Linked DNA regions of Vreelandella piezotolerans. The main gene of each other region encodes a partner of the protein of the gene in region 2 in a complex. Links are inferred from orthologs where the notes say so. Each region holds a gene or a part of one and is shown on either strand. Other genes may lie near its edges. The genes, in order: accD and accB.

Region 1 (9,472 bases), 350 kb from region 2 along the record:
CATGCCAATCAGGGCCCACTGGCGGCCGCGCTTAGGGGGTGACGGTAAGCGGCGAGCAACGTACTGAGCGGCGTGAGGGTTATGGCCCACATCCAAACACCACTGCCCTACCCACTGCATCCGTCCAGACAGCGTGACCGTCCGGAGCGCTTTGCGTACGGTATCGACGTGCAGCGTGACCCCCGCCAGTGTCAACGCCTGCAGTGCCGTGGCTGCATTGTCGATCGGAAGCCCAGGATCCGGCAGACCGTCCAACGAAAGCGTCCCACCATCGGTGGCCAAACCGTGCCAACACCAGGGCGCCCCAGCAACGTCACCTGCGCTATGGCTAAACGCCGCCCCTAATACGTAGCTTTGAGCAGCGATGGCAATCGCCGAGTCGAGCACGCTCGCGGGCAGAGACTGACTACCCAGCACTGCGGGTTTGAGCGGCCGAAAGATCCCGGCCTTTTCGCGGCCAATTTGCTCGATATCCGTGCCGAGAAAGTTGGCGTGATCCAGCGCAATGGTCGTAACGATTGCCACGTCTGCATCGATGATGTTCACCGCATCCAAACGTCCACCCAAGCCAACTTCCAGCAAGGCCAAGTCCAAATCGGCCTGGGCTAAACACCACAGCGCACAAAGCGTGCCTGCTTCGAAATAGGTCAGGCTGACGGCAGGCGCTTGAAGACGCGCGACTTCAACCTGCTGAAAACCTTCGACCAAGCGTTTATCGCTGGCTTCACGACCGTCGACGGTCACGCGCTCGTTGTAACGTAATAGATGGGGAGAGGTATAAGTCCCCGTACGCAAGCCGTGGCCACGTGCCAACGCATCGATCATGGCAAGCGTCGATCCCTTGCCGTTGGTGCCTGCCACGGTGATGGTTCGCTTGGCGATGGGGCGATCCAACAGCCCCATACGTTCGGCGACCAGCGACACCCGATCAAGCCCCATATCGATCCCAACGGGATGCAGGGATTCCAGGTAATCAAGCCACTCCGCTAACGTATTAGGCATTGCGTGACGCGTCATCGCTCGATGCAGGACGCGCCTCTGCATTACCCGTGCTTTTGGCAGGTGCTTCAGCAGCATCGGCCAACTGCTCTTCATTCACGACCGGCTCTACCACCTCGGCGTCTGACGATTCATCGTTTACCGGGCGAGCGCTTTGATGCGTGAGCTTACGCAGTACGCCGCCTACCCGTGCGCGCATGTCGTGGCGGTGAACGATCATGTCGACCGTACCGTGCTCCAGCAAGAATTCGCTGCGCTGGAAGCCTTCCGGCAACGTCTCTCGTACGGTCTGTTCGATCACTCGGGGGCCCGCAAAACCGATCAGCGCATTCGGCTCGGCGATGTTCAAGTCGCCCAGCATCGCCAAAGAGGCCGATACGCCGCCAAATACAGGATCGGTCAATACCGAAATATAGGGAACGCCCGCCTGCTTGAGCTTCTCGAGGGCTGCTGACGTTTTTGCCATCTGCATCAGCGAGAACAGCGCTTCTTGCATCCGTGCACCGCCCGATGCGGCAAAGCAGACCAGTGGAATGCCCTCTTCGAGGGCGATGGTCGCCGCGCGAACGAATTTCTCGCCCACCACGGCACCCATGGAGCCGCCCATGAAAGTGAACTCGAATGCCACGGCAACGATCGGCAAACCTTCCAGCTCGCCACGCATCGCGACCAGCGCATCTTTCTCGCCGGTCTCTTTTTGCGCAGCGGTCAGACGGTCTTTGTACTTCTTGGAATCGCGGAATTTCAGGCGGTCGTTCGGCTCGATCTCTGCCGCGATCTCTTCGCGCCCCTGTTTATCCAGGAACCAGTCCAAGCGTTTGCGCGCCGTCAAGCGTAGGTGGTGCTCACACTTGGGGCAGACGCTGTGATGCTTCTCTAGCTCAGGTAGGTAGAGAACCGCTTCACACTTGGGACATTTACGCCAGAGGCCGTCGGGCACGCTGGCACGACGGTCTTTACGCTGGATACGCCCCATGGAGGGCACGATCTTGTCTAACCAGCTCATATCAAAAAGGCTTCCGTGTACGTCAAGGCTTGGCCACGCCAAGCCTGATGAGTGTCGTCAATCGATTCAGTGTAGACGATGAGGAACGCGCTTAGGCGTCCATGGCGGTGCGCATGTCTGCTAGCACGCTTTTCAATTGCCCGGCAATCGTTTCAGGCGCATCGACGCTATCGGCAATACGGTTCACCAATGCACTGCCTACGATGACACCGTCGGCGACTTTTGCCACTTCGGCAGCCGTCACACCATCGCGAATACCAAACCCGACGCAAAGCGGTAGATCGGTCATATCGCGCAATGGTGCAAGGTGCTCGGCCACGTCTTCAGCGTTCAACGTAGCCGCACCGGTGACGCCTTTCAGCGAAACATAATAAAGGTAGCCCTCACCGTGGGCGCATATTGTAGCGGCACGGGCATGGGAAGTGGTAGGCGCAACCAAGAAAATCGCCGCCAAGTCACGTGCTTTCAACAGCGGGCCGAACTCATCGGCCTCTTCTGGCGGCATATCCACTACCAGGACGCCATCCACACCGACGCTTGCCGCTTTGTCGGCAAACACGTCATAGCCGATGCGCTCGATGGGGTTCAGATACCCCATCAAGACGATGGGGGTGGTGGTATCGGTTTGACGAAACTCGGCCACCATCTCCAGCAGGTCCACCAAGCGAGTGCCCTGTTTTAGCGCCCGCTCGCAGGCTTTCTGAATCACCGGGCCATCGGCCATGGGGTCAGAAAACGGCACGCCCAGCTCGATCACATCGGCCCCTGCTTCCACCAGGGCATGCATGAAGCCCACGGTGTATTGCGGTGCAGGGTCGCCTGCGGTGATGTAGGGAATGAGGGCTTTACGGCCCTGCTGTTTCAACTCTGCAAAACGCTGGTCAATACGATTCATGCTCGCCCTTAAAACTCGATGCCGTCGATTTTCGCCACGGTCATGATGTCTTTATCACCGCGACCCGAGAGATTCACCACGATATGCTGGTCTGGGCGCATGGTGGGCGCCAGCACCTTGGCATGGGCCAACGCATGGGCCGATTCCAGCGCGGGCATGATGCCCTCCATGTGGGTCAGCTCGCGGAACGCTTCCAGCACTTCTTTGTCGTTCGCAGCCACGTAGTTGACCCGGCCGACGTCTTTCCACAGCGAGTGCTCGGGGCCAACGCCGGGATAATCCAGGCCCGCCGAAATGGAGTGAGTGTCCGACACCTGCCCGCCCTCGTCGGACATCAGATAGGTTCGGTTACCGTGCAGTACGCCGCGTGGCGCATTCGAGGATAGCGGTGCAGCGTGACGCCCCGTCTCGACCCCATCGCCTCCGGCCTCCACGCCATACATCGCTACGGCGTCATCCTCGACGAACGGGTAGAACAGCCCCAGCGCATTGGAACCACCCCCAACACAGGCGATCAGCGCATCCGGCAAACGGCCAATCTGTTCTAGCGACTGACGGCGAGCTTCGCGACCTACCACGGCATTGAAGTCGCGCACGAGCTGCGGGTATGGGTGCGGGCCCGCCACGGTGCCGATGATGTAGAAGGTGTTATCGACGTTGGTGACCCAGTCGCGCAGGGCTTCGTTCATGGCGTCTTTCAGCGTCCGCGTGCCCGACTCTACCGGAATGACACGGGCACCCAGCAAGCGCATGCGGTAAACATTGAGCTTTTGACGCTGCACGTCTTCCGCCCCCATGTACACGTCACACTCCAACCCGAGTCGGGCGGCGACGGTGGCTGTCGCCACGCCGTGCTGGCCAGCGCCGGTTTCAGCAATTACCCGAGGCTTGCCGGTTTTTTTCGCCAGCAGCGCCTGACCGATGGTGTTGTTCACCTTGTGAGCACCAGTGTGATTGAGGTCTTCACGTTTCAACCAAATCTGTGCCCCGCCCAGCGAGTCAGACCAGCGCTTGGCATGATACAGCGGCGACGGACGGCCCACGTAGTAAGCCAAGTCACGATCGAATTCGGTTTGGAAATCCGGGTCGTCGCGCAGACTGAGGTAGATCTGCTCCAGTTCTTCCAGAGCAAAGCTAAGGGTTTCTGACACGAACCGGCCGCCGTAGGGGCCAAAATGACCGCGGGCATCCGGCATTCGGGTCAGGTCGCTGAACTTGGTTTCTGTTGCTGAGACAGTCACAGGCATACCTCACGAGATCGCCAGAAAAGGCAAATGAATGAATGGTGTCTGGCTCGCCCACGACCGGTGGGAAGCGCATCGAAAAGTGCGTGCGCGCAAGCACGTTTAGCGGATGTCAGCCTGCGCCACATGGCGAACGAAAGCGGCCATCGAGTCGGCCTCTTTCACGCCGGGAGATGCTTCGATACCGCCCGACACATCGACCGCATACGGCGCCACGTCGTTGACCGCCCTGGCAATATTATCGGCGGTCAGTCCACCCGCGAGAATAACAGGTTTTGCCAGGGTTGCGGGGATTCTAGACCAATCGAAGGTCTCACCAGTTCCACCTGGTACACCGGGTCGATAGGCATCCAACAGCAGCGCTTGGGCACCGCCATAGATCGTCGCGGCGTCGTGTAAATCAAGCCCATCGCGCATGCGTAACGCTTTGATCCAAGGCCGACCGAACTGCTCGCAGAACGCCGGTGACTCGTCGCCATGAAACTGGATCAAATCCAAGTGCGGCAGGCACTGCTCGATGAACTCTGCAGACTGATCGACGAAGAGTCCGACCCGCGTTACGAAGGCAGGCACCTGCGCCGCCAGCGTCGCCAGCGTTTCTGGCGTGACGCTCCGGCGGCTTTGCGGCCACATGACGAAGCCCAGCGCATCGACGCCAAGCGCTACCGCCCGGTCGATATCCGCCGGGCGCGTCAACCCACAGAACTTGATGCGCGTGCGCGTTACGCTAAGCGTCATGAAGATGTCTCCTGATGCTGCGGATGGGCCTGTTTGGAGAACGTGAGCCGCCGACGTGCGGCAACACGAGGGCTGTCGGGCAGCACCCGCTCGCCGGTCCACTCGCCGGTGAAGGCCAACAGGTTCGGCCCGATCGGCTCTTTGGGCAGCTCGAAACGCTCGTCATAGATGGAGTCGACGAAATGCAGGCCGCAAGCAGGCGCCGTGACATCGCCCTGGCGGCGGTTTTTCAGCGCCAGTAGGCGCGCAATATGGCCTTCGTCTTGGGCGCCGCGGCCCACGCTTGCCAGGGCACCGGCAATGTTGCGAATCATATGATGCAAAAAGGCATTGCCTTGAATGTCGATCACCACCAGCGGGCCGTAGCGCTTCACTTCCACGAAGTGCATCTGCCGCCAAGGGGTTTTCGATTGACACCCGGCGGCGCGAAAGCTGCTGAAGTCGTGCTCACCCACCAACGCTTGGGCCGCACGGTGCATAGCATCGGCATCCAACGGGTCTCGACACCAGGTCACGTTGGCGCGCTCTAGCACGGGTCGACTGATTTGGTTCAAGAAAATATAGCGATAGCGACGCGCCAGCGCGCCCAGACGGGAGTGGAAGTCATCGGATACCGGCTTCACCCAGCGTACCGCCACATCCCTGGGTAAATTGGTGTTGGCGCCAAAAATCCACGCTTTCTCAGTGCGCTGGACCGGGGGATCGAAGTGGATGACCTGGCGGGTGGCATGAACGCCGGAGTCGGTACGCCCACTGGCGTAAATATGCACCGGTGCACCGGCCACTTTGGCCAGCGCATCCTCGATGGCCTGCTGAACGGAGGCCGCGTGCTTGAGCCGCTGAAAGCCGCAAAAGCGAGAGCCATCGTACTCGACGCCCATCGCCAAGCGGCCCGCTAGCGGTTGTGTCTCATCAAAGTGGTAGAACAGCGTCATCGAGCCACGTCATTTGGAGAGTATTGAAGGTTAGCCATTATCCCGACGTCGCGGCTCGAATGCCACCTCTTCGATGTCCCACTCCTCTTCCGGCACACGGGGTGGCTGCGCCACGCGGCTCTCTTGCGACGACCTCGCGCCTGCTTGGTCGTCTGCCCCTTCCTCGCCGCCTGATGCCTCACGGGTCAGTGATGGCGGATGGTAATCGATGTAGTGCGCACGATCCTCGTCCTGTAACGGTGGCTCACCGCTCTCTTGCATGGACGCTTGCATGGGCGCACCAGACGACATCTGATCGACAGGCTCTGGGGTGTCTAGGAAAGCGGCTTCCAGCGCGGCCTCATCCTCCTCGGACACTGCCGTGAGAGGGGCGTCATCATACTGATCAGCCGCATATCGTAATTCGTCGCGCTCATCGACAGTGATAGTCTCGTCATCACTTGTCTCAGGGTAGGACGGTTCGCGGTATAACGGCTCATGATCGCTCGGCTCACGAGGCTGAGGCTCAAAATCCCCATGCTCCAAATGGTCAGGCGCCCGTTCGCCAGTGTGATGGCCGGGGCCATCGTCATCGGTTGCGACGCGCTCGTCAGGCCCGCCCGTTTCCTCCGACGCTGCTGATCCAGCGTGGCTCGACGGCACGGCGGAGTCGGTGCGCGGCGGCGTATAGAGGGAAGCCTCGGGCGGCACTGACGACGCCATCGGGGCCGCGTTGGCCGAAGAAGCCATCCCTGGCTCGGTACGCTTGGAGGGCGTGACATCGGCGTTGATACCCATGGGAGCGGGCGCATCCTCCCACTGCCGCTCACGGCGCTTACGTGACCAAATCAGCGCGCCCAGCAGCAGGGCCAAGGCCACGCTGGCGAGTGGCCACTGATATTGCTCCATCCGCTCGATGATGCTGGGGCTGGCAGAAGCGCCCGCGGGCGTATCCGCAGCAACGGGAGACGAGACCGCTTGAATATCGGGCGAGCTAGGCTCCGCTCCACGTGCTTCGGCCGCCGCCAGCGCTCGACGAGTCTCTTGTTGAGAGGCACTCAGCGCCTCCGTCAACGAGGCAACCTCCTGGCGCAGCGCGGCCATCTCAGCACGCATGGCTTCACGCTCATCGAGCAGAGTTTGCAACATGGCCTGGCTTTCTAGCAGTTGTTCGGCTAGATCGTTAAGGGTCAAGCCCGCCAGCTCGCCCTCTTGCACGGTCGCCACAGGTGCGCTGTCGGGCGAGCCAGTGTTGGGAGCGGAGGAGGCCGCCACCTCACTTGCCGTCTCAGCCGACGGCTGGGAGGCCGGGGCATTGTTTGAGGGCGGCACGGTAGAGGGCTCGGAAGACGACTGACGCATCGATTGAATCGCTTGCGCGGCCTGGGCAGGCGAGCGAGCCATCAATTGCTCTCGACTCGGCACGTTGAGTGTCTGGCCTGCACGCATGTCGTCGACGTTGCCGGTGGGGAATGCCGTCGGATTCGCATCCACCAGCGCCACCATCATCTGTTGGACGCTAACGTCTGCAGGCTTGATACGGGCCGCCACGCCCCAAAGCGTGTCACCGCTGGCCACATAGGCGATGTCACGGGCGGCGCTGCTGGGTCGAGAAGCGGCTACGGATGGCGGCGCAGACGAAGGTGCCGATGAGACCGCCGACGATGCTCCCGCTGCGGACGCGGTGCTGGCAGTATAGTTAGGCGGATCGAAGAGAAGCGTCAGGGCTTCCGTGCGCCGCCCTTCGGGCGTAATGAGGGTGACCAGCAGATCCAACCACGGCTCATTCACCGCTTGATCGGAACGCAGTACCAGCTGAGCGCCTGAGGGCAGGCGCTGAAGCTCGGTGCGCACGCTGGCCGCGAGCGGCGACCACTCCAAACCTAGCGCGCGGAAAGCGGAGGCATCGGCTATCTCGACGCGTACGTCGTCCAATACCACATCGCTGGCGTTCACGAGCGGCACGCTGGCATCTAACGGCGCCTGCAGCGTTGAGTTTACGGTGGCTTGCCCCAGCCCTACGGCCAAAGCCAACGGACTCACGACGCTCAGCGGCAGCCACAACAACCATGCCAGCTTTTTGTTCATCTCGGCCCCTACTGCCTTCCATTCCCTGGCTCCTGGCAAGCGTCATGCCTGTCCGCCACGAGCTATGTTAGTTCGTTCTTATCATAACGTATTTACCATGACGCTAGGTTCAACGCACCTTTTTGCATGAGCCGTTTTTATGAGCCCAGGAGTGAGAACGCGGCATACGACAAAAAAAAGGGAAGCTGCGAACAGCTTCCCTCTTGTGGTCTAGCGCTTTGTAGCGATGCAAGTGCAGCGCCGTTGCGCGGACACTTACTGCTCGCGCAAAATTTTCAGCATGCGCTTGAGCGGTTCAGCAGCGCCCCACAGCAGCTGGTCACCCACACTGAAGGCAGAGAGGTATTCACCGCCCATTTTCAGCTTGCGTAAACGACCAACCGGCACTTGCAGCGTACCCGTCGCCGCCGCAGGCGTCAGGCCCGCAATGGTGGCGTCTTTCTCGTTGGGGATGAGCTTGACCCACTCGTTATGCTTGGCGATGCGCTCTTCGATCTCATCCAGCGGCACGTCCTGCTTCAGCTTGATGGTGAACGCCTGGCTGTGCGAGCGCATGGCACCGATACGCACGCAAAGACCATCGATGGGGATCGGGTTGTTGTCGAGACCCAGGATCTTGTTGGTCTCGACGCTACCCTTCCACTCTTCGCGGCTTTGGCCGCTATCCAACTTGGTATCGATCCACGGCAGCAGGCTGCCCGCCAGCGGCGCAGCGAAGTTATCGGTGGGGAAGTCGCCACCGCGCATGGCAGCGGTCACTTTGCGGTCGATGTCCAGAATCGCGCTCGCCGGGTCGGCCAGCTCGCTGGAAACGCTGTCACGCAGTTGGCCCATCTGGTTGAGCAGCTCGCGCATGTGCTTGGCACCGGAGCCTGACGCCGCCTGATAGGTCATGGAGGTCATCCACTCGACCATATCGGCTTCGAACAGACCGCCCAACCCCATGAGCATCAGGCTCACGGTGCAGTTACCACCAACGAAGGTTTTCGCACCTTTGGCGAGCTGGTCGTTGATGACGTTGCGGTTCACCGGGTCGAGAACGATAGTGGCGTCATCGTCCATCCGCAGGGTGCTGGCGGCATCGATCCAGTAGCCTTTCCAGCCGTCGTTACGCAGGTCGCCGTAGACTTTCTTGGTGTAGTCACCGCCTTGACAGGTCACGATGACGTCTAGAGCTTTCAAGTCGTCCAGCGCAAACGCATCTTTCAGCGGAGGCACGTCCACGCCGATATCGGGACCCGGCTGGCCGACTTGAGAAGTGGTGAAAAAGATCGGTTCGATGCCGTTGAAATCACCCTCTTCCTGCATGCGCTGCATCAGCACCGAGCCAACCATGCCACGCCATCCCACGAAACCGACTTTCAACATGTGAAGTCCTCCAACAAAGAATGAGACCTATATTATACACACATATCAGACACGACGTCGGCCACCCCTAAGGGCGGCCGACGCGGTCTATTTACAAAGCAACGAGACGAATCAGTTAGTTAGCAAGCTCGCTTTATGCTTGATAACGCTCGAACGCCGCGAGTACGGCGTCACCCATCTCGGCTGTGGAAACGCGCTTCATGCCCTCGGAGGCGATATC
Region 2 (17,355 bases):
ACAAACCGACGAAATGGTGTTGGTCAAGGATATCGAGCTCTACTCGATGTGCGAGCACCATTTGCTGCCATTTATTGGCAAGTGCCACATAGCTTACTTGCCCAGTGGCAAGGTGTTGGGTTTGTCCAAGTTCGCGCGCATCGTCGACATGTATGCGCGACGTATGCAGATTCAGGAAAACCTGACCAGAGAAATTGCAGAAGCGGTGCAGCAAGTCACCCAGGCGCGAGGAGTGGCGGTCGTCATCGAAGCTCGACACCTTTGCATGATGATGCGTGGGGTCGAAAAGCAGAACTCGAGCATGACCTCTTCCGTCATGCTGGGAGGGTTCCGCAGTAACCAAGCCACTCGCCAGGAATTTTTGACATTGATTAGTTAGGCCGAGTGGCGCTGACCTTTTGTATCAAAGGTTTGGTGAAACGCGTCGTTTCGTCTTAGCATGAACGGGTCAATGAGCCGATTAGGCCGTCATTTGGTCAGGAGTCTGTCATGGAAGCGCTGAGAGAAACGCAGCTATATTGCCCATTTGCCTATATCGATGGCAGTTGGGTAGCCGCTGACAGCGGTGAGCAAATCAACGTCACGAATCCCGCTACCGGCGAGCCAGTAGGGGATATCCCTCGACTGGGTAGAGCGGAAACCGAGCGTGCCATCGAGGCAGCCGATGCAGCACTGCCGGCATGGCGGGCGCTAACTGCTCAAGAGCGGGCGGACTTGTTGCTCAAATGGCATGATTTGATGCTCGAACATAAGCAGGATCTCGCGCTTCTCATGACGCATGAGCAAGGTAAGCCGGTCAAAGAAGCTGAAGGTGAAATCGTTTACGCTGCGAGCTTTCTACGTTGGTTTGCTGAAGAGGCTCGTCGCGTTTACGGTGAAACGATTCCTGCAGCCAATGCCAATCAGCGCATCGTCGTTACCAAGCAGCCCGTGGGTGTAGTGGGGGCGATCACTCCTTGGAACTTCCCAGCAGCGATGATTACACGCAAAGCCGGTGCCGCTCTGGCTGCTGGTTGCACGATCGTTGTTAAGCCTGCAAGCCAAACCCCGTTTTCGGCGACGGCATTGGCTCTGCTAGCCGAACGTGCAGGCATTCCTCGTGGTGTGTTCAACGTGGTGCCTGGCAGCGCGTCAGATATTGCCAAAGCGCTGACTGAGTCTCCCAAGGTTCGCAAAATCACCTTTACAGGATCGACGGAGGTGGGGCGCAAGCTAATGGCTCAAGCAGCGGAACACATCCAAAAGATTTCGCTTGAGCTGGGTGGCAATGCGCCGTTCATTGTGTTCGAAGATGCGGATTTAGACGCCGCGGTAGAAGGCGCCATGGCGGCAAAGTTTCGTAATGCGGGTCAGACATGCGTATGTACGAACCGATTTTTGGTTCAATCCAGTGTCATCAATGCGTTTTGCGAAAAACTGGCCGTTGCGATGAACAGTGAACTCAAAGTGGGGGATGGTACTAAGCCAGGCGTAAACATCGGGCCGTTAATCGATGAGAGCGCCGTGAAAAAGGTGAGCGAACACGTCCAGGATGCCGTCGATCACGGTGCCGAACTGCTGCTAGGTGGCCATCCGCACCCCTTAGGGGGCAATTACTTTACGCCTACGCTCATCAGTTTTGCCACCGATGCCATGAAAGTGGCGCATGAAGAGACGTTTGGTCCGCTTGCTGCCGTGTTTCCTTTCGATGATGAGGAAACCGCTATCGAGATGGCCAACGATACTCAGTACGGCTTGGCGTCTTACTTCTATTCCCGGGATTTGGCTCGCGTATGGCGTGTAGCAGAGGCGTTAGAATATGGCATGGTAGGCATTAATACCGGCCTTATCTCCAATGCGGCGGCACCGTTTGGTGGCGTCAAGGCGTCAGGTCTCGGCAGAGAAGGGGGACATCAGGGCTTGGAAGAGTACCTGGAAACGAAGTATCTCTGCATCGATCTTGGTAAGTAGTTCATCATAGACCTGAAAGCCCTCACTAGTGAGGGCTTTTTTAATGCATGTGAGATGACCTGACCGTTTAGTGGCGGAAGTGACGCATGCCGGTGAAGACCATGGCAATGCCTGCTTCGTTAGCCGCATCGATCACTTCTTGGTCACGCATGGAGCCGCCAGGCTGAATGACGGCAGTGATGCCAGCGGCAGCGGCGGCGTCGATGCCGTCCCTGAAGGGGAAGAAGGCATCGGAGGCCATCACTGAGCCTGGTACGGAAAGCCCTTCATCGGCGGCTTTGATACCTGCGATCTTAGCGGAGTACACGCGGCTCATCTGTCCTGCGCCGACACCAATGGTTTGGCCCGCTTTTGCATAAACGATGGCGTTGGATTTCACGAACTTGGCAACGCGCCATGCAAAGGTGAGATCGCGCATCTCTTCGCTGGTCGGGGCGCGCTCGCTGACCACGGTGAGCGCCTCTTCAGTGACCATCCCTTGATCACGATCTTGTACCAATAGGCCGCCATTCACACGTTTAAAGTCGAATGCGGGCTGCGCGGTACCCGGCCAATGGTCGCCGACATCCAGCAAGCGGACGTTCTGTTTCTCCGCCACGATGCGGGCCGCTTCATCATGGACGCCAGGCGCAATGATGACTTCCACGAACTGGCGGTCAACGATGGCTAGCGCGGTGTCCGCATCAAGCGGCACATTAAAGGCAATGATGCCGCCAAAGGCGCTGGTGGGGTCGGTGGCAAAGGCCTTGTCGTAAGCTTCCAATGCGGTCGCGCCTACGGCGACCCCGCACGGGTTGGCGTGCTTAACGATGACACAGGCGGTCTCGTCAAAGGCTTTCACGCACTCGAATGCTGCGTCGGTATCGGCCACGTTGTTGAAAGAGAGTGGCTTGCCTTGCAGCGTTTTGGCGGTGGCTACGCTAGGCTCGCTGGCGGCGGGGTCGACATAGAACGCAGCATTTTGATGCGGGTTTTCGCCGTATCGCATGTCTTGCTTTTTGTGAAGCTGCAGGTTGAAGGTGCGAGCAAAGGTGGTGCCGTCGCTGGCGACCTGGCGGCCAAGGTAGTCGGCGATGGCGCCGTCATAACCGGCGGTATGTTCGAACGCTTTAACGGCCAGGTCAAAACGCGTAGAAGCGCTGACTTGGCCCGCATTATCGTCGAGCTCGCCAAGCACACGAGTGTAATCGTCGGCGTTCACCACGATGGTGGTATAGGCATGGTTTTTGGCACAGGCGCGCACCATGGTGGGGCCGCCGATGTCGATGTTCTCGATGGCATCTTCGAGCGTGCAATCTGGCTTAGCGACCGTTGCTGCAAACGGGTAAAGGTTGACGACCACCATATCGATAGGGGTGATGTCATTGTCAGCCATGACGGCATCGTCCTGGCCGCGGCGCGCCAAAATGCCGCCATGGATTTTCGGATGCAGCGTTTTGACCCGACCGTCCATGATTTCTGGAAAGCCGGTGTGTTCCGATACTTCTTTTACCGTCATTCCGTTTTCTTTCAACAAACGGTAGGTGCCGCCGGTGGAGAGCAGCTCGACGCCGTGTGCGGCAAGGCCTTGGGCAAACTCCACGATGCCGGTTTTATCGGATACGCTCAGCAGGGCGCGGCGGACGGGGGTAGGGGTGCTATCAGCCATAAGGATGCTCGTCATCTGCGGGTCTAAGGTGAAAAACGGCAACGCCCCATCAAGGGGCGTCACTTTCAATCAATCCATACTGCTTGAGTTTTTTGCGTAGCGTGCCACGGTTCAGGCCAAGTACGTCGGCGGCGCGAGTTTGATTACCGTCGGTATGCTCCATCACGCACGCTAACAGTGGGGCCTCTACTTCGGCCATCACCATGGCATATAAGTCAGATGTTTGGCTGCCATCGAGATGCTCGAAGTAACGGCGCATGGCGGTCTCTACCGCTTCTCTCAGTGGCTGTGGCTGTGCGCTGGCGGAGGGGGCTGCTAGCGTGCCTGAGAGTCGTGAGGAGCGTTCGCTGGAGAGCAGGTCGCGTTCAGTCATGCCGCATGGCTTCCTTTGGCTAGCAGACGCTTCGAAGCGTCCTGGGTCATGGCGTTGTGGATCCAGTCAAACTGCTCGTCAGGCGTGGTCAGAGCGTTGAACTGCTGCTTGAGCGTGCGCTGCTGGGTACTGTTAAAGCGCTTGTCGTCGTCGAGATACCAGCCGACGTGCTTGCGCGCGATACGCACTCCCATGGTGGTGCCATAGAAGTCATGAAGTGCCTGCAGATGCTCCAGCAGGACGCTGCATCGCTCAGCCAAGCTGGGTGATGCAAGGTGCTCACCATGGGTCAGGTAATGCGTGATTTGTTGAAAAATCCACGGATTGCCCTGGGCGCCGCGGCCAACCATCACTGCATCAGCGCCAGTGTAACGCAGCACATGAGCGGCTTTCTCCGGGGTGGTGATATCGCCATTGGCAATCACGGGGATCGTGAGGTGCGATTTTATGTCGGCGATCGTGTCGTACTCGGCTTCACCAGTATAGCGCTGTTCGCGGTGACGGCCATGAATGGCCAGCGCTTGGATGCCTGCAGATTCCGCCAGCTTGGCAATACGCAGTGCATTGTTAGAAGCGGCACACCAACCGGTGCGTATCTTGAGCGTGACGGGGATGTCCACCGCTTTCACAACGGCATCTAAAATCTCGGCGACCAGCGTTTCATCACGCATGAGGGCTGAGCCAGCGGCTTTGTTGCACACTTTTTTTGCCGGGCACCCCATATTGATGTCGATGATTTGCGCGCCTAGTTCGACATTGAGTCTCGCCGCCTGCGCCAGCATCTCGGCATCCCCGCCAGCGACCTGCACGACCCGTGGGTCGGGTTCGCCCTGATGATCCATACGTAGCTGGGATTTGCGCGTGTGCCAAAGCGAAGGGTCTGACGTGACCATCTCTCCCACGACCCAGCCCGCGCCTAACCGACGGCATAGCTGGCGAAATGGGCGATCAGTGACGCCCGCCATCGGGGCCAGCATGACCGGGTTAGGCAGTTGGTAAGGCCCAATCGCAGGTGGCGAAGTAGTCATCAACGTCATGGCGGTATACTTTGATAGGCATGAAAGCGGCGAGTAGGGCGTTTCAAGGGAGCGTATGATACGCCTACTCGGCAAGCTATTGAAGGCCAATCCCGATTTTATGCGGGGCGACGGCCTGTCAAACGCACCCAGCCCTCTCGAAGGGTAGGCTCATCCATGTAGAGCCCTTGTGCTTCGTAGGCTTCCCGTACTTCGGTGGCTTGATTGGCTAGTATGCCTGATAGCGCGATACGGCCACCAGGGGCCACGTGTCCAGCAATCGTATTGGATAACTCGACCAGTGGGCCTGCCAAAATGTTGGCTGTAACGATGGGGTAGGGGCCGCCTTCCAACTGTTCGGGGTAACAGAGAGTGAACTGCTGGTCGTCGATGGCATTGCGCTCGGCATTGTCCCGGCTAGCCTGCAATGCTTGCGGGTCGATATCCGTGCCATCGGCGTGTGAGGCGCCTAGCTTCAAGGCCGCAATGGCGAGAATGCCAGAGCCACAGCCGACGTCCAGCACATCTTTGCCCTGCAGTTCATGGTTTACCGCTAAACCATCCAGCCACTCGAGACACAGCGCGGTTGTAGGATGAGTGCCGGTCCCGAACGCAAGGCCCGGGTCAAGGATCAGATTGACCGCGCCCGCCTCGGGCGGCTCATGCCAACTCGGCACGATCCATAGTCGTTCCCCCATCCGCAGCGGCGTGAAGTCATCCATCCACTCCCGCTCCCAGTCGCGGTCTGCTAGCAGTTCGTATTCGATGGCCGGACAGGGTTCACCGGGCATCTGTTCTGCCCAAGCCGCTTCGATACGGCTCAGCATGCCATCGATCCCATCTAGATCGTCGTAAAGCCCCGTCAATATGGTGTCTTGCCATAGCGGTGTCGTGCCGCGCTCGGGTTCGAAGACCGGGTCGTCGTGGGCATCTTGCATACCAATTGCCGTCGCGCCCTCTTCGAGCAGTAATTCTTCGAGAAGCTCGGCTTGTTCGGGAGCGACGTGTGCTTTTAATTGGAGCCAGGGCATGGGGAGTCTCCACGGCGAATAAGGAAGAAACAAACGGGTGATATCATCAAGACGACATCACGAAGCGGGTACATTAGCGGAATGATAGGGGCCACCTCACGAAAATGCCCGCCAATAGGCGGGCATCGTCGCCACCAAAAGATTAGCTGCTCAGCTTTTTCTCGAGGTAGTGGATATTGACACCGCCCTGGCGGAAGTAGCTATCGCGGACCAGGTCTTTCTGCAGGTCGATATTGGTTTTGATGCCTTCGACCAGCAGCTCGTCGAGTGCGTTGCGCATGCGCGTCAAGGCGATGTCGCGGTCAGCGCCCCAGGTAATCAACTTACCGATCAAGGAGTCGTAATGCGGCGGTACGGTGTAGCCGGTATACAGGTGAGAGTCCATGCGAACGCCGAGCCCACCAGGCGCGTGAAACAGCGTCACCTTGCCGGGAGACGGCATGAAGGTGCGCGAATCTTCAGCGTTAATACGACATTCGAACGCATGGCCGTTCAGCTTCACGTCTTCCTGGCGAATCGACAGGGGCAAGCCGGCTGCAATGCGCAGCTGCTCTTTGACGATATCGACACCCGTCACCATTTCCGTCACTGGGTGCTCGACCTGAACACGGGTGTTCATTTCGATGAAGAAGAATTCACCATCTTCGTAGAGGAATTCGAAAGTGCCCGCGCCGCGATAGTTGATCTCGATACACGCTTGGCGACAAGCGTCGAGCACTTTCGCGCGCGCGTCAGGATCGAGGCCTGGCGCAGGTGCTTCTTCTAACACTTTCTGATGTCGACGCTGCAGCGAACAGTCGCGGTCATAGAGGTGAATGGCATTCCCCTGGCCGTCAGCCAATACCTGCACCTCCACATGGCGAGGCTTCTCTAGAAACTTCTCCATGTAGACCGTTCCGTCGCCGAAGGCTGCATGCGCTTCGGTTTGCGTGACGGTAATGGCAGACAGTAAGTGGCCTTCGGTGTGCACCACGCGCATACCGCGGCCGCCGCCACCCGCCGCTGCCTTGATGATCACCGGATAGCCAATGCGCTTCGCTGTGGCCAAGTTGGTGGCGTCATCGTCGCCAAGCGGCCCATCGGAGCCAGGCACAGTGGGAACGCCCGCCGCTTTCATGGCGTTGATAGCGCTCACTTTGTCGCCCATTAAGCGGATGGTCTCAGCGCGCGGGCCGATGAAGGTGAACCCCGAGCGCTCTACCTGCTCGGCAAAGTTGGCATTCTCAGAGAGAAAGCCATAACCGGGGTGAATGGCGCTCGAATCAGTGACTTCCGCCGCGCTGATCAACGCCGGGATGTTTAAGTACGACTGCGCTGATGAGGCGGGGCCGATACACACGGCTTCATCGGCGAGACGAACGTGCATCAGTTCGCGATCTGCCTTGGAGTGAACCGCTACGGTTTTGATCCCGAGTTCTTTGCAGGCGCGTAAGATACGAAGGGCAATCTCGCCGCGGTTCGCGATAAGTACCTTGTCCAGCATGGGAGAATCCACCCGTGTTGATATGAAAGATTAAGCGAGGACGATCATCGGTTGATCAAATTCCACCGGCTCGCCATCTTCCACTAGGATGGCCTCAACCACGCCGTCGCGGTCGGCTTCAATCTGGTTCATCATTTTCATCGCTTCAACGATACACACAGTGTCGCCTTGCTTCACTGTGTCGCCTACTTCAACGAATGCTTTTGCACCTGGTGCCGGGCTGCGATAGAAGGTGCCTACCATCGGCGAGTTAACTGCTTCACCGCGATAGCTAGCGCCTTGAGGTTCGGCATCGGCGGGGGTAGTGGCCACCGGCGCTTGAGGAGCAGCAGGCGCGGGCTGCGCGTACTGAGGCATCGGTTGCGGCTGCCACGCAGTGCCGTTGGGGTGACGGCTGATACGAACCGATTCTTCACCTTCCTGAATTTCGATTTCACTGATGTTGGACTCTTCCAGCAGCTCAATCAGTTTTTTAACTTTGCGAATATCCATTCGTATAGCCCCAAAAGTTGATCAAAGTAACACGTCGTCACAGGAGAGATATGCCTGCTAGGCGCGGCGCTTTTAAGTGCAGTAAACCAAATTTAAAAATGAAGAGAACGCAGCACGATGGCGAACGTTAACCCAGACTCAGTGCTAAAAGATGAGTTTTTTAGCAAATATGGCTGTGGAGTTTGCCGAAAAAGTCACCCACTGTCCAGTGGCCGCGGCAATGTGTGTGATATTTGCGACTTAAACAACTGTTTGACGACGATCGCGACACGGCAGCTTAAAAATGTGTCCAAAGCCGGTTGCACTGTCGCAACCGACCATGAGTTCATCTTTTATCCCTGCTGCCAGCGCTTGAACGAGTCGAGATGCTGAACGAGGTCTTGAGCAGTCACTTCGCCCTGAATGCGAGCTTCGCGCACTTCCTTGCCCTGGCTAAAGAGTAGCAGGCTGGGCGGGCCAAAAAGGTTGAAATGATTGAGCAGTTCGCGACTTTGTGCATTGGTCTCTGTCACATCGACCGCGATTAGTTGAAAATCGTTCAATGCAGCGGCGACTTGAGGATCAGGATAGACCTCTCGCTCCATCAGTTTGCAGGAGATACACCACTCTGCCGTGAAGTGGGCAAACACGGGCTGCCCCGCTTGAGAGGCTTGCTCCAGCTCAGACTGTAGTGCGCTGAGACTGTCGACTTCTTCAAAGATCGGAGTGGTAGCGGCTTCCCCTGTACTAGAAGTGGTCACCGATAGCGGTCGTAATGGATTGCTGCTTCCTTGGGCGGCGCCCAGCACGAGTGCTACCCCCCAGGCCAACAGCATTAACCCCGCCGTTTGCCGGGCTTTTGCCCAGCCGTGAGAGGGCGATGTATTCAGTGCGCCAAGGGTAAGGGCACTGCCGATTGCTAGGGCCGCCCACAGCAGAAGAGAGATTGATGGCGCAATTAAACGCTCAATCATCCAAATCGCTACACCTAATAACAACAGCCCGAAAGCAATTTTAACGCCATTCATCCAGTCGCCAGAGCGGGGTAGCAGCGTTGCGCCGAAGGTGCCCACGAGCAATAAAGGGAGCCCCATGCCAAGTCCAAGCGCAAACAGCACTGCGCCACCCATAATGGCGTCCCCAGTGGAAGAGATAAATACCAAGGCGCCCGCTAGCGGAGCCGTTACGCAGGGAGACACCACTAGCACTGACAGCGCGCCCGCCACCGCCAAGCCCAGTGGGCCACTGCGCTGGGCGCGTGCTTGCCAAGAGTCTACTTTACTGGCGATTCGCGGTGACATGCGAAGGTCAAAGGCGCCAAACATTGCCAAAGCGAATAGGGTAAACAGAATGGCAAAAGTAATTAAAACGGGGGCGGACTGTAAATGTGCCTGGAGGTTGAGCCCTGCACCAAATAGCCCCATTAGCACGCCCACCAAGGCATAGGTAATGGCCATGCCGAGTACATAGCTGGCTGACAGGACAAAAGCGCGGGGCTTGGTGGGGTTCTGGCCAACCACGATGGACGACAGAATAGGAATCATCGGCAGCACACAGGGCGTAAAGGTGAGCCCAATACCCGCGAGGAAAAAGAGCCCTAAGGCGAGCGGTAGGCTGGTATCACTAATCAGCGCGCTGAATTTGCTATCTTCACTTTGCGGGGCGGAGAAGCCAGCGTTCTCGCCCGATTGAGTCGCTGCGCTGCTTGGGGCAGGTTCACCCGTGCTTGTTTGATTTGGAGAGCTTTGTTCGCTTTCATCCTGCCAGTTGGCAAACGTGCTGGGCGGTGACGTTTCTGCGGCTTCAAGGGTGATGCGCTCAGGTGGGTAGCATAACCCCGCATCGGCGCATCCCTGAAAGGTCAGCTCGATACTGATTGGCCCGCTATAAGGGGCGCTCAGCGGAACATCAAAAACGAGCTGATCGCGAAAAACGTACACATCCCCCATAAATTGATCGGTGGTGAATGAGCCCTGTGGAATGACGGGGTCTTCTAAGTCGACCGATGCCTGCTGGCTCGTGACGTCAAGCTGGTGGCGGTACAAATAGTAATCGTCGGCAATATCGACCCCGATGCTGAGCGTATCACCATCGTGCCAAGCGCTGGGCTGGAAGGCTTCCATTACCGGCAGGAAGTCGCTCTGATTGCTAGAAGAGAACCACTGCCCGTGGGCCAATAAAGGTAGCCAGCACAACAAAAAAAATAGGCTAAAACGTCGCATGAGTAACACGGAGTATCCTTACGCTTTGGTAACAGGTTGGGTGCAAAGGGGCAGGATAGCGCACCTGTTGAGATTAGCGCATTTACTGCGGTGACGTGACGCGGTGCTTCATGCTCCGTTAATGTAAACGCAAAAGGCCGCCTCTCTAAAGGCGGCCTGCAATCAGTGTCGTGACGCTAATTACGCTTTTTTGTAAGCTGCGGCCGACTTTTCAATGGCCTTGCGAGCGGCTTCAACGCCTTCCCAAGACTCAACTTTGACCCACTTGCCTTTTTCGAGGTCTTTGTAGTTCTCGAAGAAGTGAGCAATTTGCTGGCGCAGCAGTTCGGGGAGGTCAGTCACTTCCTGCACGTCATCATACAGCGTTGAGAGTTTCGGGTGCGGCACACAGACCAGTTTGGCATCTTCACCCGCTTCATCGGTCATGTTCAAGATGCCCACCGGGCGTGCGCGAATGATGCTGCCGGGCGCAACCGGGTGAGGAGTGACGACCAGCGCGTCTAGCGGGTCACCGTCGTCGGCCAGCGTGTGCGGGATAAAGCCGTAGTTGGCCGGGTAGAACATGGGTGTAGCCATGAAACGATCAACGAGGAGGGCACCCATATCCTTGTCGATTTCGTACTTAATCGGCGCGTGGTTAGCAGGAATTTCAATGGCCACGTAGATATCGTTGGGCAAATCCTTTCCAGCGGGGATGTTATCAAAGTTCATCGTTGGTTCCTTGGCTTGGCTTTTCTTACCTAGTGCAGATTGCAGTAGCTAAGCAGTTGATGCATTGCATTAATGGTGAAGAATTATACGAACAAGGTGGATAGATTACCAATGCGACATAGGTGTTTGCCGCCACATACTCGCATCGATGGCAGCTTGACCTTCCTCGGCGATCTCGGTGGCGTCTCTTGATGCATTGGCTGGGTAGTGGACATGGCAGGGTGTCTTTTTATGCTACTCTCGACGTTTGGTGGGCATCGCTTCGTCATGTCAGCATGTATGATAGCGCCTGATGCAGTAAGGATCGCGAGAAGTGCTCGCAATGATCGTTGCGATGGTGAGCCGTAAGTCTAGGAGGATGAGTTGGCGCACGCCCAGTTGCTAATGAGTTATGGACAAGCGTTCGTAGCCCCAGAACGCCGGCAGCACCGCAGTTCAATGTCGGTACGCTTACCAGAAGCGCCGCTGTTGAAGTTAAAGGGCGGCTGCGCAGTGATTAGTGACTCGATTTCTCGCAATACGATGGCGAAGCAGGCGGGGGATTTGAGCGTGCGCGGATTTCTCGCCGATTATTACTCCACGCCTGACCACTGGGACACCAAGACGTCGGCAACCCGCGTGCTACGTGCGTTGAATAGTTGGTGTTACAGCCAGAGCCAGCATGTCAAAGAGGGTAGCTTCGTCTCGTCGCTCTCGGCCATGGTGTTTTTAGGTCGCGAAGGTCATCTATTTCACATGGGAGATACGCTGGTCTTTCGCTTGCGAGGTGCCGAGTTTGAGCAGCTTACCCGTGATCACGTGACCGATGTGGGTGGGTATCGCTACCCCTCTCGCGCGTTAGGCATGGATGGCAGCGTCGATATCGATTACACCCATCTGGGCTTGAAGCAGGGTGACTTGTTCGTTTTCACCACTCAGGCCGTGCGCGGCACCTTGATGCCCTCTGATTATGTGCGGCTCATTCGCCAAGATGCTAGCGACCTAGATGCTGCTTGCGAGCGCTTGGCTGGCGAGGCAAAGCAGCGCGCGCAAGAGCGAGGGTATGGCGGCGATCAATTTTGCTTCCAATTACTCCGCATCGACGAACTGCCGGAAGAGGCAACCGATCACCCCAGCTTACTATATGGCGACCTGCCCATTCCTCCCGAATTGGCTCCCGGCGAGCGTCTAGATGGGTTGGAGGTGCAGGCCGTGCTGTCACGCAATGCTCAGTCGAGGGTGTATCGCGTCCGCGATGTCTACAGTGATCGTGTCATGGTGATGAAGGCACCAAGCCCCGAGCTATCGTTGCGTAACGCCTATCTAGAGCACTTTTTGCTGCAGCAGTGGGTGGTCGAGCGGGTGAACTCCCCCTTTGTCGTCAAGGTCATGGAACCATCACGCCCGCGAAGATACCTCTATTACCTCATGCAGAACGTAGAAGGTGAGACGCTGCGTCAATGGGCCGAGCGGCACCCTCAGGCCAGTCTCGCTCAGCGTTTGGATATCGCCAACCAGTTGGGTAAGGCGGTCCAGGCTCTGCACCATCGCGACATCATTCACCAACAGATCATGCCTGACAACGTGCTTATCGACTCGCACGGTAAGCTCGTGCTCGCTGACTTTAGTGCTTGCCATATGCGAGAGGTCGATGGACACCGCCACTCGGGCGAGCTGCTTCGTCAAATCGGTTTCAACGAACATACAGCTCCAGAGTATGCGCTTGGCGACAGCGTGGGTCGCCGCAGCGACCAGTACTCGTTGGCTTCTACGGTCTACTGGCTTTTGACCGGGGCATTACCTTATACGCTGACCCCCAATAAGTTGCGTTGCCATACCGATCTAGAAGAGCTCAGCTACCGTAGCGCTCGTACCATCAATCCAGAGATTACCCCTGCGCTTGACGAGGCGCTGCGTCGCGCGCTGGACCCGCAACGGCCACTGCGTTTTCGACGGATGTCGGAGTTCCTTCACGCGCTGAGGCTACCCCTGGGGCGTGCTGTGCAACGCGAAGAGCCCCGCACCGAGTCTCGACGCTTTTGGCAGGGCGTGGCGGGTATTTTGCTGCTGCTGTTGGTGCTCTCGTGGCTGCTGCGCTAGGCACGTTTCAAGCGCATACTGCGAATGTCAAAAGGGCGATGACACGAGTCATCGCCCTTTTATCTTTCACCATCTCTGATGTTAGAACAGAGGTTACAGCGTGAAGGTTGGCAACTTCTGTTCCACTTTCGCAAGCTTCAACTTGGCGACTTTCGGAAGACCATTCTCGAACGGCGGAAAATCTTCGCCCTGGATCAGCGGTGATAAGTAGTCACGGCACGCTTGGGTAATATCGAAACCGCTGTCGCTGATAAAGTCGCGGGGCATGAACTTCTCTTGGTTGGCGATTTGCGATAGCGGAGCAGAAATCACGTCCCACTGGTACGGGCTTTGTGAGATGCGGCGTATGGCCGGCATCATGGAGTTTTTGCCCGCCAGCGCCAGCGTGACCGCTTCACGGCCAACGGCATAAGCTTGTTCAACATCGGTTTTGGAAGCCAAGTGACGCGCCGCACGTTGCAGGTAGTCGGCCACGGCCCAATGGTATTTGTAGCCCAGGTCCTGCTTGATCATGCCGGCCAGGGTGGGCGCCACGCCGCCTAGCTGGCGGTGACCAAAGGCATCGGTATTGCCTGCATCCGCAAGGAAAGTGCCATCTTCGTAGCGCGCGCCTTCCGACACCACGATCACGCAGTAGCCAAATTTTTTGACGCTTTCATCGACTCGCGCCATGACCGCTTTACGGTTAAACGCCACTTCCGGGAAGATAATCAGGTGCGGTGGCTCGCCTTCTCCTTCGCCAGCCAGGCCTCCAGCCGCAGCAATCCAGCCCGCATGGCGTCCCATCACTTCCAGTACGAACACCTTGGTCGAGGTGGCGCACATGGACGCGATATCCAGCGACGCTTCCCGGGTCGAGGTGGCGATGTACTTCGCGACGCTGCCGAAACCAGGGCTGTTATCCGTGATGGGAAGATCATTGTCGACGGTTTTGGGAACGTGAATGGCCGTCAGCGGATACCCTAGTTTTTCGGAGAGCTGCGAGACTTTTAGGCAGGTATCGGCACTGTCGCCACCGCCGTTGTAGAAGAAATAGCGAATGTCGTGCGCTTTGAAAACCTCGATAAGACGCTCGTACTGCGCGCGGTGCGTATCGATGTCTTTCAGCTTGTAGCGACAAGAGCCAAACGCTCCGCCCGGGGTGTGTCGCAGAGCGGCAATGGCGTCATCGCTCTCCTGAGTGACATCGATCAAATCTTCCGTCAGTGCACCAATAATGCCGTTATGGCCGGCATACACCTTGCCGATCTGATCAGGGGCTTGCCGGCAAGCTTCGATAACGCCACAGGCGCTGGCATTGATGACGGCGGTAACGCCACCGGACTGGGCGTAAAAGGCATTATGCTGGGCCATGGAAACGTCTCATCTCCTCAAAACGGGTGGGATATCACATTGTGGCGGCAAGCGTTGGCTGCATTGCTTGCCTGAGAGCCAAGCGCTCGTAAATGACGTAAAGTTTATCGTAAAGCCATTTCTGGTGCATTAGATGCTGTTTCAAACGCGCTGCTTGCGGATTTATTCATCGCCGCCATCTAGCGCTTGTTCACGCTGAGCCAGCCGCCAGCCGCCTAAGTCTTTGTAGCGGTTGACCATGGCGCAAAACAGTTCGGCCGTTCGCTCGGTGTCATAGCGTGCCGAGTGGGCCGCCTTGTTGTCGAACTCGATCCCCGCGGCACGGCACGCTCTGGCTAGCACGGTTTGTCCATACACAAACCCCGCCAACGTCGCCGTGTCGAAACTGGAAAAGGGGTGAAACGGATTGCGCTTGACGTTGCAGCGGTTGGCCGCTGCATTCAAAAAGCCATGGTCGAATGCCGCATTGTGACCCACGAGTATCGCCCGGGAACAGCCGTGCGCCTTTAGCGATTTGCGTATGGGTCGAAATATTTCCCCTAGTGCTTCAGCCTCGCTCAACGCAACGTGCCGACGAAGCGGGTCATCCAGATTGATGCCGGTGAAATCCAACGCTGATTGCTCGACGTTGGCGCCTTCAAAAGGGTGAACATGATACGCGTAGGTGGCATCAGGCAGTAAATTGCCGTCGGGGTCCATGGTGAGTGTGACCGCTGCAATCTCCAACACGGCGTCCGTTTGGGCGTTAAACCCACCTGTCTCCAAATCAATGACAACCGGTAAGTAACTGCGAAAACGCTGGGCCATCAATTCGCGGGCAATTGCCTCGCTCATGCAGCTCTCCTTAGTAAAGCGAGTAGTCGGTCAGGGGTAGCGGTCAAGCTAGCCGCTAGGGTTTGGGTGATTCTAGCAGCTTTACCCCCAAGGCGTCGTTGACGGTATTCGCTGGGCATCGAGAACGCTATACTGACAGTTTGAATGAACAAGTAGTGCGTAAGGGCGCTACTCCTTCTGGTGAACTGCTTTTTACAAGGAGCAAAGAATGTCCGATGTCAAAAAGGTTGTGCTGGCATATTCAGGCGGCCTGGACACATCCGTTATCGTCAAGTGGTTGCAAGAAACCTACAACTGCGAGGTTGTGACCTTTACTGCCGACATCGGTCAGGGTGAAGAAGTCGAGCCTGCCCGCGCCAAGGCTCAGGCTCTCGGCGTCAAAGAGATTTACATCGAAGATCTACGCGAAGAGTTCGTGCGTGACTACGTCTTTCCGATGTTTCGTGCCAATACCATCTATGAAGGTGAGTACCTGCTGGGCACCTCCATCGCTCGCCCGCTGATCGCCAAGCGCCTGATCGAAATCGCCAATGAAACCGGCGCCGATGCCATCTCCCATGGCGCAACGGGTAAAGGTAACGATCAAGTGCGTTTCGAACTGGGCGGTTACGCGCTAAAGCCGGGCGTTAAAGTCATTGCTCCCTGGCGCGAGTGGGACCTGACGTCTCGCGAAAAGCTGATGGCGTACTGCGAAGAGCACAGCATCCCGGTGGATTTCTCCAACAAGAAAAAGAAATCTCCCTACTCCATGGACGCCAACCTGCTGCACATTTCCTATGAAGGCGGCATTCTGGAAGATCCGTGGGCGGAAGCCGAAGAGGACATGTGGCGCTGGAGTGTTTCTCCCGAAGCTGCGCCCGAGCAACCCACTTACGTTGAGCTGACGTTCGAGAAAGGCGACATCGTGGCCATCGATGGCGAAACGATGAAGCCGCACGAAGTGCTCGAAAAGCTCAACAAGCTGGGCGGCGACAACGGTATCGGACGTTTGGATATCGTCGAAAACCGCTACGTGGGCATGAAGTCGCGGGGTTGCTACGAAACGCCGGGAGGTACGATCATGCTGCGTGCCCACCGTGCGATCGAATCACTGACGCTGGATCGTGAAGAAGCGCATCTTAAAGATCAGCTCATGCCCAAGTATGCCGAAGTGATCTACAACGGCTATTGGTGGAGCCCTGAACGCCGCATGCTGCAAGCTGCTATCGACGAGACGCAGAAGAGTGTTTCTGGCGTGGTGCGTATGAAGCTGTACAAAGGCAACGCAACGGTCGTTGGCCGTAAATCCGAGCAGTCTCTGTTCGATGAGTCCATTGCCACGTTTGAAGACGACGCGGGTGCGTATAACCAAAAAGACGCCGAAGGCTTCATTAAGCTGAACGCGCTGCGTCTGCGAATTGCCGCTGGCAAAGGCCGTCAGCAGAGCTAGCGTTGAGCGGTGGCCAGTGAACACTGGCCACCGCCTACCAGGAGTCTTTATGTTTAAAAGATTGCTTTCAGGCCTGTTTGGGGGCCACGGCAGCGACGAAACGAACACCGGCACCAAAGCCGCCGAACCGGTGGAGTACAAAGAGTATCTCATCGTTTCGCAGCCCGATCATCAAAGTGGTCAGTATCGGGTCAGCGGTTGGATCCGTAAACTGGACAACCAGGGCGGGGCGCAGGAGCACCGTTTCGAGCGTTCTGACATGGTGCCTGGGCGGGACGCCTGCGACGCCTTGATGGTGTCGAAGGCGCAGCGCTATATCGATGAAGTGGGCGATGCGATGTTCGAGCCAGACCCTCGCCGGGAGAACCCACCCACTAGCTAATGTGCGAGTCCATTAGCGTTCGTGCTTCAGCCGCCGCCTGCAGTATCAACTCTGCAGGCACATCGGCAGGAGGGCTGCCGCGCTCAGTGGCTTCGATATGTGCAAGCAGCTCGCCCAGTGGGCCTTGACGTTGGATAAGCGCCTGATGGATCGGCTGGCTCAGTGGTAGCTCCTTAAGCATCGTCTCGAGGTCGATCCCTATGATGACCGGCATATGCGAAAAGAGTCCGGTGATAAAGCCTTCTTCCTCGTCTAACCCGCGCTGTTCGGCAAGTGCTTCGCATGCAAATGCCCGAGTCAATCCGCTAATGAGGTTGATTTTGCTCGCAGGATTATTCCCCGCTAGCATGATGATCGATACCAGCGTGCGTAA

Evidence for each region.
Region 1: the proteins of accB (region 2) and accD are in contact, whole or in part, in a solved structure (PDB 8UXZ), measured with the Escherichia coli proteins. The link is inferred for Vreelandella piezotolerans from one-to-one orthologs.

The regions. Positions count from the first base shown.
Region 1 is NZ_CP048602.1:1,664,223-1,673,694, reverse strand. What follows is about bases 1-2,838. They hold accD (acetyl-CoA carboxylase, carboxyltransferase subunit beta), read right to left. Parts: upstream 2,006-2,838; coding sequence 995-2,005; downstream 1-994. Other genes in these bases: trpA (tryptophan synthase subunit alpha), read right to left, coding at 2,097-2,838; folC (bifunctional tetrahydrofolate synthase/dihydrofolate synthase), read right to left, coding at 1-1,002. In the rest of the region: more of trpA, read right to left, coding at 2,839-2,900; trpB (tryptophan synthase subunit beta), read right to left, coding at 2,909-4,147; GYM47_RS07635 (phosphoribosylanthranilate isomerase), read right to left, coding at 4,247-4,882; tRNA pseudouridine(38-40) synthase TruA, read right to left, coding at 4,879-5,817; GYM47_RS07625 (type IV pilus assembly protein FimV), read right to left, coding at 5,848-7,884; asd (aspartate-semialdehyde dehydrogenase), read right to left, coding at 8,140-9,252; leuB (3-isopropylmalate dehydrogenase), read right to left, coding at 9,386-9,472.
Region 2 is NZ_CP048602.1:2,013,164-2,030,518, reverse strand. What follows is about bases 6,263-9,078. They hold accB (acetyl-CoA carboxylase biotin carboxyl carrier protein), read right to left. Parts: upstream 7,994-9,078; coding sequence 7,532-7,993; downstream 6,263-7,531. Other genes in these bases: dsbD (protein-disulfide reductase DsbD), read right to left, coding at 8,326-9,078; accC (acetyl-CoA carboxylase biotin carboxylase subunit), read right to left, coding at 6,263-7,501. In the rest of the region: GTP cyclohydrolase I FolE, read left to right, coding at 1-379; GYM47_RS09330 (NAD-dependent succinate-semialdehyde dehydrogenase), read left to right, coding at 490-1,950; purH (bifunctional phosphoribosylaminoimidazolecarboxamide formyltransferase/IMP cyclohydrolase), read right to left, coding at 2,018-3,598; DNA-binding transcriptional regulator Fis, read right to left, coding at 3,648-3,971; tRNA dihydrouridine synthase DusB, read right to left, coding at 3,968-5,008; prmA (50S ribosomal protein L11 methyltransferase), read right to left, coding at 5,107-6,018; more of accC, read right to left, coding at 6,161-6,262; more of dsbD, read right to left, coding at 9,079-10,203; ppa (inorganic diphosphatase), read right to left, coding at 10,375-10,905; GYM47_RS09285 (bifunctional protein-serine/threonine kinase/phosphatase), read left to right, coding at 11,269-12,984; GYM47_RS09280 (6-phosphofructokinase), read right to left, coding at 13,078-14,337; rnt (ribonuclease T), read right to left, coding at 14,500-15,171; GYM47_RS09270 (argininosuccinate synthase), read left to right, coding at 15,380-16,600; GYM47_RS09265 (HlyU family transcriptional regulator), read left to right, coding at 16,650-16,982; GYM47_RS09260 (EAL and HDOD domain-containing protein), read right to left, coding at 16,975-17,355. UniProt on the Escherichia coli protein: This protein is a component of the acetyl coenzyme A carboxylase complex; first, biotin carboxylase catalyzes the carboxylation of the carrier protein and then the transcarboxylase transfers the carboxyl group to form malonyl-CoA.